Rubrivirga marina: one gene and its partner. The protein of the gene in region 1 binds, or shares a complex with, the protein of each later gene. Links are inferred from orthologs where the notes say so. Each region holds a gene or a part of one and is shown in the gene's direction. Other genes may lie near its edges.

What was found.
Region 2: the proteins of prmC (region 1) and prfA are in contact, whole or in part, in a crystal structure (PDB 2B3T), measured with the Escherichia coli proteins. The link is inferred for Rubrivirga marina from one-to-one orthologs.

The regions. Positions count from the first base shown.
Region 1 is NZ_MQWD01000001.1:2,744,454-2,748,124, forward strand. What follows is about bases 673-3,671. They hold prmC (peptide chain release factor N(5)-glutamine methyltransferase), read left to right. Parts: upstream 673-1,726; coding sequence 1,727-2,617; downstream 2,618-3,671. Other genes in these bases: BSZ37_RS11415 (phenylalanine 4-monooxygenase), read left to right, coding at 673-1,348; BSZ37_RS11420 (acylphosphatase), read left to right, coding at 1,410-1,688; BSZ37_RS11430 (sulfate/molybdate ABC transporter ATP-binding protein), read right to left, coding at 2,572-3,636; cysW (sulfate ABC transporter permease subunit CysW), read right to left, coding at 3,633-3,671. In the rest of the region: BSZ37_RS11405 (hypothetical protein), read left to right, coding at 30-239; BSZ37_RS11410 (hypothetical protein), read left to right, coding at 236-454; more of BSZ37_RS11415, read left to right, coding at 518-672. UniProt on the Escherichia coli protein: Methylates the class 1 translation termination release factors RF1/PrfA and RF2/PrfB on the glutamine residue of the universally conserved GGQ motif, i.e. on 'Gln-235' in RF1 and on 'Gln-252' in RF2.
Region 2 is NZ_MQWD01000001.1:3,776,142-3,779,469, reverse strand. The notes cover bases 1-2,992. They hold prfA (peptide chain release factor 1), read left to right. Parts: upstream 1-951; coding sequence 952-2,034; downstream 2,035-2,992. Other genes in these bases: rpsR (30S ribosomal protein S18), read left to right, coding at 2,865-2,992; rpsF (30S ribosomal protein S6), read left to right, coding at 2,274-2,684; BSZ37_RS16110 (hypothetical protein), read left to right, coding at 485-925; BSZ37_RS16115 (hypothetical protein), read left to right, coding at 54-479. Outside these bases: more of rpsR, read left to right, coding at 2,993-3,188; rplI (50S ribosomal protein L9), read left to right, coding at 3,265-3,328. UniProt on the Escherichia coli protein: Peptide chain release factor 1 directs the termination of translation in response to the peptide chain termination codons UAG and UAA.

The DNA.
Region 1 (3,671 bases):
CCTCACGCCTCGGCCCGCACGCCTCCCCGATGAACCTTCCCACCGAGCGGCTCGTTCTGGCCTTCGGGTGTGGGATCGCGGCCGTGGCCTACCTCTACTGGACCCTCGAGGCGATCGACCTCGGCCTCGGGTGGACGTCCATCGCGTCGGCCCGGGCGGCGGTGGTCCTCGCCGGAACCCTCCTCCTCGCCCTCGTCCTCCGGGCTGCGGCCCGCGCCAACCCACCTCCAGACCCATGACCTCCGGAACCAACTACCGCTGGGTGACCGCCCTCATCGCGGCCCTCGTCGTCGGCCTCGTGGCCGCCATCGTCACACCGCGCTTCGGCGACTCCGACGGGGTCGACTGGCTGGTCACGATCGCGCTGGCCGTCCTGGCCGGCGCGCTCGTCGCGCTCGCCACCCGTGAGAAGACCGACGACGGCGCGCACATCAAGGACGACGTGCTCCCCTAGCGGAGCCCCTACGCCCGGCGCGCGTAGCTTCTGGAAGCCCTTCCGATTCTCCCCCCGTTCCCCATGACCGACCCGACCGACGCCCCCGTTTCCGCCTACGAGAAGCCGCCCGCCGACGGCAAGGAGGTCGACCCCCGCTGCGTCCCCCAGAACCTCGACGGCCCGCCCCCGATCGGCGACGAGATCGAGCCGCCGGACTACGACGAGGAGAGCCAGGAGAACTGGCGGTTCCTCTTCGAGCGCCAGATGTCGCTCTTGCCCGGCCGCGCCGGCGAGGCGTACATGGAGGGCGTCGAGACGCTCGGCATGACGAACCGTGAGATCCCGCACCTCCGCGACCTCTCGCGGCGGATGGAGGAGGCCGCCGGCTGGCGGATCGCCCGGATCCCGGGCCTGCTCCACGAGCGCGACTTCTTCGGCCTGCTCTCGGACCGCGTCTTCCCCTCGACCGACTACATCCGTCGGAAGGACGAACTCGACTACACGCCGGCGCCGGACTGCTTCCACGATATGTTCGGCCACATGCCGATGCTCTGCGAGCCGGCCTTCGCCGACTTCTACCACCTGTTCGGGCAGAGCGCGCTCCACGCCGAGGGCGTCGACCGCCAGTCGCTGGAGCGACTCCACTGGTTCACCGTCGAGTTCGGGCTGATCAAGCAGGAGGTGGGCGAGCGGATCTTCGGCGCCGGCATCCTCTCGTCGAAGGACGAGGTCCAGCACGCCCTCAGCGACGCCGTCGAAAAGGTCCCGTTCTCGGTCGACGCCGTCATCGACCAGGACTACGACGTGTGGCACCTCCAGCCGAAGCTGTTCGTGCTCGACTCGTTCGAGCAGCTCGAGACCGACTTCCGCGCCTGGGCCGACTCGCGCGGCCTGCTCCCGGCCGACGCCTGAGCCCGTCGCTCGAGCCCACTCCGCCCGCCTCGGGGACGCCGCCGAGGCGGGCGGCCTGCTCATGGACCGACTAGAGGCCACCGTTTCGGGACGCGTCCAGGGCGTCGGGTTCCGGCGCTACGTCCAGCGGTGGGCGCGGAAGCTGGACCTCGCGGGCTGGGTGCGGAACGAGCCCGACGGGACCGTCCGCCTCGTGGCCGAGGGCGACGCCGAGGCGCTCGACCGCCTCACGCGTCTCCTCTGGGGCGGGCCGCCGCCAGCCGACGTGGCGTCGGTCGACGCGGAGAGGGGGAAGGCGACAGGATCGTTCGACGGGTTCGACGTCCGGTACGAGCGGTAGGCCCGCGGGCGTATCCTCCGTGCGAGCCCCCTGTCCGAATGACCCGCCGCGCTCTGCTCGACGACGCTGTTGACCGGCTGGCCGCGGCCGGCATCGAGGACGCCCGCCGCAACGCCGAGTGGATCGTGGAGGAGGCCACCGGGGCCGACCGCGCCGCGCTCTACGCCCGGCCCGACGTGGTGGTCGAGCCCGTCGAAGTGGCGCTCGTGGCGCGCTACGTCGCCCGCCGCGCCTCTGGCGAGCCCGTCCAGTACGTCCTGGGCCACACCGACTTCTACGGGCTCCGGGTGGCCGTCACGCCCGACGTGCTGATCCCGCGGCCCGAGACGGAGGAGGTCGTCGAGGAGGCGCTCCGCCGGATCCGGGACGCCGAAGCCCCGTGGGTCCTCGATGTGGGAACGGGCAGCGGCGCGATCGCCCTGGCCGTCAAGCACGAACGGCCCGACGCCGAGGTTTTCGCCGTCGACGTGTCGGCTGGCACCCTCGCCGTGGCCGCCTCGAACGCCGACCGCCTCGGCCTCGACGTCACCTTCGTCGAGTCCGACGCGCTGCGGCCCCAGTTCGCCGCCGACGTTCCGCCGACGTTCGACCTCATCATCTCGAACCCGCCCTACGTGCCCGAGGCGGAGCGGCCCGGGCTCCAGGTCGAGGTCCGCGACCATGAGCCTGCGTCCGCGCTGTTCGTCCCGGACGCCGACCCGCTCGTGTTCTACCGCGCCCTCGCCGGCCACGCCGACGCGCTCCTCCGCCCCGGCGGCTGGCTCGTCGCCGAGACGCACGCCGACCTCGGCGGCGCCGTCGGCCAGCTCTGGACCGAGGCGGGCCTGGTCAAGGTGGAGGTCCTGCCCGACCTCGCCGGCCGCGACCGGATCGCCGTCGGCCGTCAGGCCGCCCCGACGAACACGCGAGCGACACGGGGCGTCGCGTAGAGCGTGTGGCCGAGGACGAGCGGGAGCGTGCCGGCCCGCTCCCGCGTGACCGAGGCCTCCAGACGCTCGCCCGTGTCGTGCCGCTCGAGCTCGACCCGCACGAGCGGCCCGACCGCGCTCACGCCGCGGAGGATCACCGCGAGCGACGGCTGGGCCGGCGCCTCGGCGCTGAGGTCGAGGTCGTGAGGGCGGACGAACGCGACGGCCGCCGCCGTCTCCGTCTCGGCGTGGTCGGGGAGGGCGAACCGGACGCCCGCGACGTCGGCCTGCCCGTGGTGGACGACGCTCCGCATCGGGTTGACCTCGCCGAGGAAGTGGACCACGAACGGGCTCGCCGGCCGGTCGTAGACCTCCGTCGGCGCGCCGACCTGCTCGACGCGGCCGGCGTTCATGACGGCCACGCGGTCGGCCACCTCGAGCGCCTCCTCCTGGTCGTGCGTCACGAACACGCTCGTCACGTGGAGCTCGTCGTGGAGGCGGCGGAGCCAGCGGCGGAGGTCGCGGCGGACCTGCGCGTCGAGCGCACCGAACGGCTCGTCCAGGAGGAGCACCTCGGGCTCGACGGCGAGGGCGCGGGCGAGGGCCACGCGCTGGCGCTGCCCGCCGGAGAGCTGGCTCGGGTACCGGTCGGCCGTCCAGTCGAGCTGGACGAGCCCCAGCAGGTTCATCACGCGCTCGCGGATCTCTCGCTTCGGAGGCCGTGTCCGGCGCGGGCGCACCGTCAGCCCGAACGCCACGTTCTCGGCGACCGTCATGTGCCGGAACAGGGCGTAGTGCTGGAACACGAACCCGACGCGGCGCTCGCGGACCGGCCGCCGCGTGGCGTCGGCGCCGTCGAACCGGAGGGACCCGGCGTCGGCGGCCTCCAGCCCCGCGATGATGCGGAGGAGCGTGGTCTTGCCGCACCCGCTCGGGCCGAGGAGGGCGACGAGTTCGCCCGACGGGACCGTCAGGCTCACGTCGTCGAGGGCGGTGAAGGCGCCGAAGCGCTTGCTGACGTGGTCGATCTGGATGCTCATGCGGGGGCCTCGGTGGTGGCGAGCAGGGGGCGCTC
Region 2 (3,328 bases), 1.0 Mb from region 1 along the record:
GATTTCGGAGGCGTCGCGGTCGGCCTAGCCTGAGACGCCCTCCACCTCCCGCCATGCGTCTCCTCTCAGTCCTCGCCCTCACGGGTCTCCTCGTCGCCTGTGATACGGTCGGCCCCGAGCCCGTCGGGCCGCCGGGGAACGTCGTCGTCGACCTCGGTTACGAAGACGGCCCCTTCCTGCGGGTCCGCACGGTCGACCTCTACGGCTGCCTCGGCTACCGGATCGAGGCGGATGCGGATAGGGGCGATGGGGAACTGGAGATCGCTCTCGGCGACGTGCTGCCGCCGGCCGGCGACGTCTGCGCAACAGCCGAAGGCCCTGCGGAGGTGGCGATCGACCTCCCGCGCGACATCGGCGGGGCCGCTTACCGGGTGTTCCTGTCGCAGGGTCAACAGACGGACGAGTACGAAATCCGCCTCGGGTTCGCGGGGCTTGGCATCCGGGAGGTCCGGACGTCGTTCTCGTCGCTGGCGGAATGAGGCGGGTGCTCCTCGCGCTGACCGGCCTCGCGCTGGCGCTCCACGTCGTCGGGTGCGACGCGGTCGGTGACCAGCCCGAGGCCTATCGGGGCGTCGTCGAGGTGTCGGTCGTGGCGCTCGACGCGAGCGCGTACGGGCTCCGCCTTGTGGCAGTCGAGGACCGGGGCTGCGACCGCCGCCTCGTCGTGTCGACGCGGTTCGACGCCGAGCGCCAGCGGATCGAGGTCGAGGGGATCGGGCCGGAGACACCCTGCGACGGCCTCCTGCCCGCCTCGGCCGTCGTGCCGCTGGTGCGAGCGGGCGGCGGCGCGTTCGTGGAGGTCCGCCACCGGGACAGCGCCGACCTCTACGTCCTCCTCGACGACGTGGCGGGCGGGCCGAGTCTTCAGACGATTCGCGCGACGACGACGCGTCCGGCTGAGGAGTCCGCCGCGGCGCGGGGCTAGCTTCCGGGTCCGCCGCCGCCGACCCGATGATCAACACCGACGCCCTCGACAACCTGCTCGCTCGGTACCAGGAGGTCCTGGCCGAGATGTCGACGCCCGAGGTGGCCGGCGACCCCGGCCAGCTCGCGAAGCTCGGCCGTGAGCTCTCGTCGCTGGAGCCGGCCGTGAAAGCCGCCGGCCGCTGGAAGGACCTCAAGGAGGAGGCCGACGGGCTGAAGGAGATGGCGGCCTCGGAAGAGGGCGAGCTCGCCGAGATGGCGCGGGTGGAGCTCGAGGAGGTCCGCGAACGGCTGGCGGCGGCGGCAAAGGACCTCGAGGAGGAGCTCGTGCCGAAGGACCCCGAGGACGCGCGCGACGCGATCGTCGAGATCCGGGCGGGGACGGGCGGCGACGAGGCGGCGCTCTTCGCGGGCGACCTGTTCGAGCTGTATCAGAAGTACGCGGCCGGCAAGGGCTGGAAGATCGAGGTTATGGACACGTCCGAGGGCACGGCCGGCGGGTTCCGCGAGATCACGTTCGCGCTGAAGGGGAAGGACGTGTTCGGGCGGATGAAGTACGAGTCCGGCGTCCACCGCGTCCAGCGCGTGCCGCAGACCGAGAGCCAGGGCCGGATCCACACGTCCGCCGCGACGGTCGCCGTGCTGCCCGAGGCCGAGGAGGTCGACGTCGAGATCCGCGCGCAGGACGTCCGCGTCGACGTGTACCGGTCGTCGGGGCCGGGCGGCCAGTCGGTCAACACCACGGACTCGGCGGTCCGTCTCACGCACGAGCCGACGGGGCTCGTGGTCTCGATCCAGGACGAGAAGAGCCAGATCAAGAACAAGGAGAAGGCGTTCCGGGTGCTCCGCAGCCGGCTCTACCAGCTCGAGCTCGACCGCGTCCACAACGAGCGCGCGGCGGCCCGGAAGGAGATGGTGGGCTCGGGCGACCGCTCCGGCAAGATCCGGACGTACAACTGGCCCCAGGGCCGCGTGACGGACCACCGCCTCGAGGGCGACGACAAGAACCACGCGCTCCAGGGCGTCCTCGACGGCGACCTCGACGCCATCGTCAAGGCGCTCGCCCTCGCCGACCGCGAGGCGCGCATGGAGGAGGCGGCGAACGGGTAGCGCGCTTCGCTCGCCGGGAACTGGGGAAGGGGGAACCGGGACATGGCAGCGTGCCCTCGGGGAGGTGGAGCTGCCGGGTCGTGCCCGCTCTCCCACCCCGTCTTCGCCCCCGCTTCGCCCGCCTCGGGGCGACGGTGGGGTAGGTTGGACGTTCGCCCTGCTCGCGGAGGACCGATTCCGGGGGAGACAACCCGGCGCGCCGCGGGCATACGACACTCACCGTATCCCACAGGGACACCATGGCAGACGCCAACGGGGCTCCGGCCCAGGCCGAGAACGGCCCGATGTACGAGATGATGTACATCATCAACCCGGTCCTCAACGAGGACCAGACGAAGGACATCGTCCAGCGCGTGACGCAGTACCTCAGCGAGAACGGCGCGCACGTCGAGAACGTCGAGGAGCGCGGCAGCCAGCGGCTGGCGTACCCGATCGAGAAGAAGCGGAACGGCTACTACGTCGTCGTCAACTTCCGCCTCCCGGTCGGCAAGAACGACGGGCTGGTCAAGATCGAGCGCGCGTTGATCATCAACGACGACATCATGCGCCACCTCGTCCTCCGCTACGACGCCAAGATGGAGCGGCACTACCAGGCCCAGCAGTCGGGCCAGGACCTCCCCAAGCTCGCGCCGCCCGTCCAGCGCGCCTAACCCGAGACCCCCAACACGATGGCAGAAGTCCAGAACTCCAACTCGGGCACCGACGCCGCCGACGGCGACGGCCCCGAGGTCACGAAGATCGAGGAGACCAACGTCGGCGCCGCGCTCGAGAGCGCCGAGGTCCCCACGTCCGCCGACGCGCCGACGGCCGTCGAGCAGGCCGCGCAGCAGATGGGCTCCGAGCCCGCCCCGCGCGCCGTCTCGCCCGAGGTCGCCCGCCGCCTCGTCGCCGCCTCCAACCCGGAAGACCTCCAGCGGATCGCGGCGCCCGGCGCCGCGAGCACGCAGATGAAGTGCCCGTTCCGCGAGGCCGGCATCGAGTACATCGACTACAAGGACGTCGAGACGCTCAAGCGGTTCGTCAACGAGCAGGGCAAGATGCTCCCGCGCCGGATGACCGGCGTCTCGGCCAAGTACCAGCGCCAGCTGACGACGGCCATCAAGCGGGCCCGTCAGGTCGCCCTCCTCCCGTTCGCCGCCGACAACGTCAAGTAGGGACTCGGCCCGCGCGCCCGGCCCCGGTGACCCCACCGGCCGACCGGCGGACCGACCACCGACAACCAACACCGACATGAAAGTCATCCTCACCGAGGACCACGACACGCTCGGCATCAAGGGCGACGTCGTCGACGTGA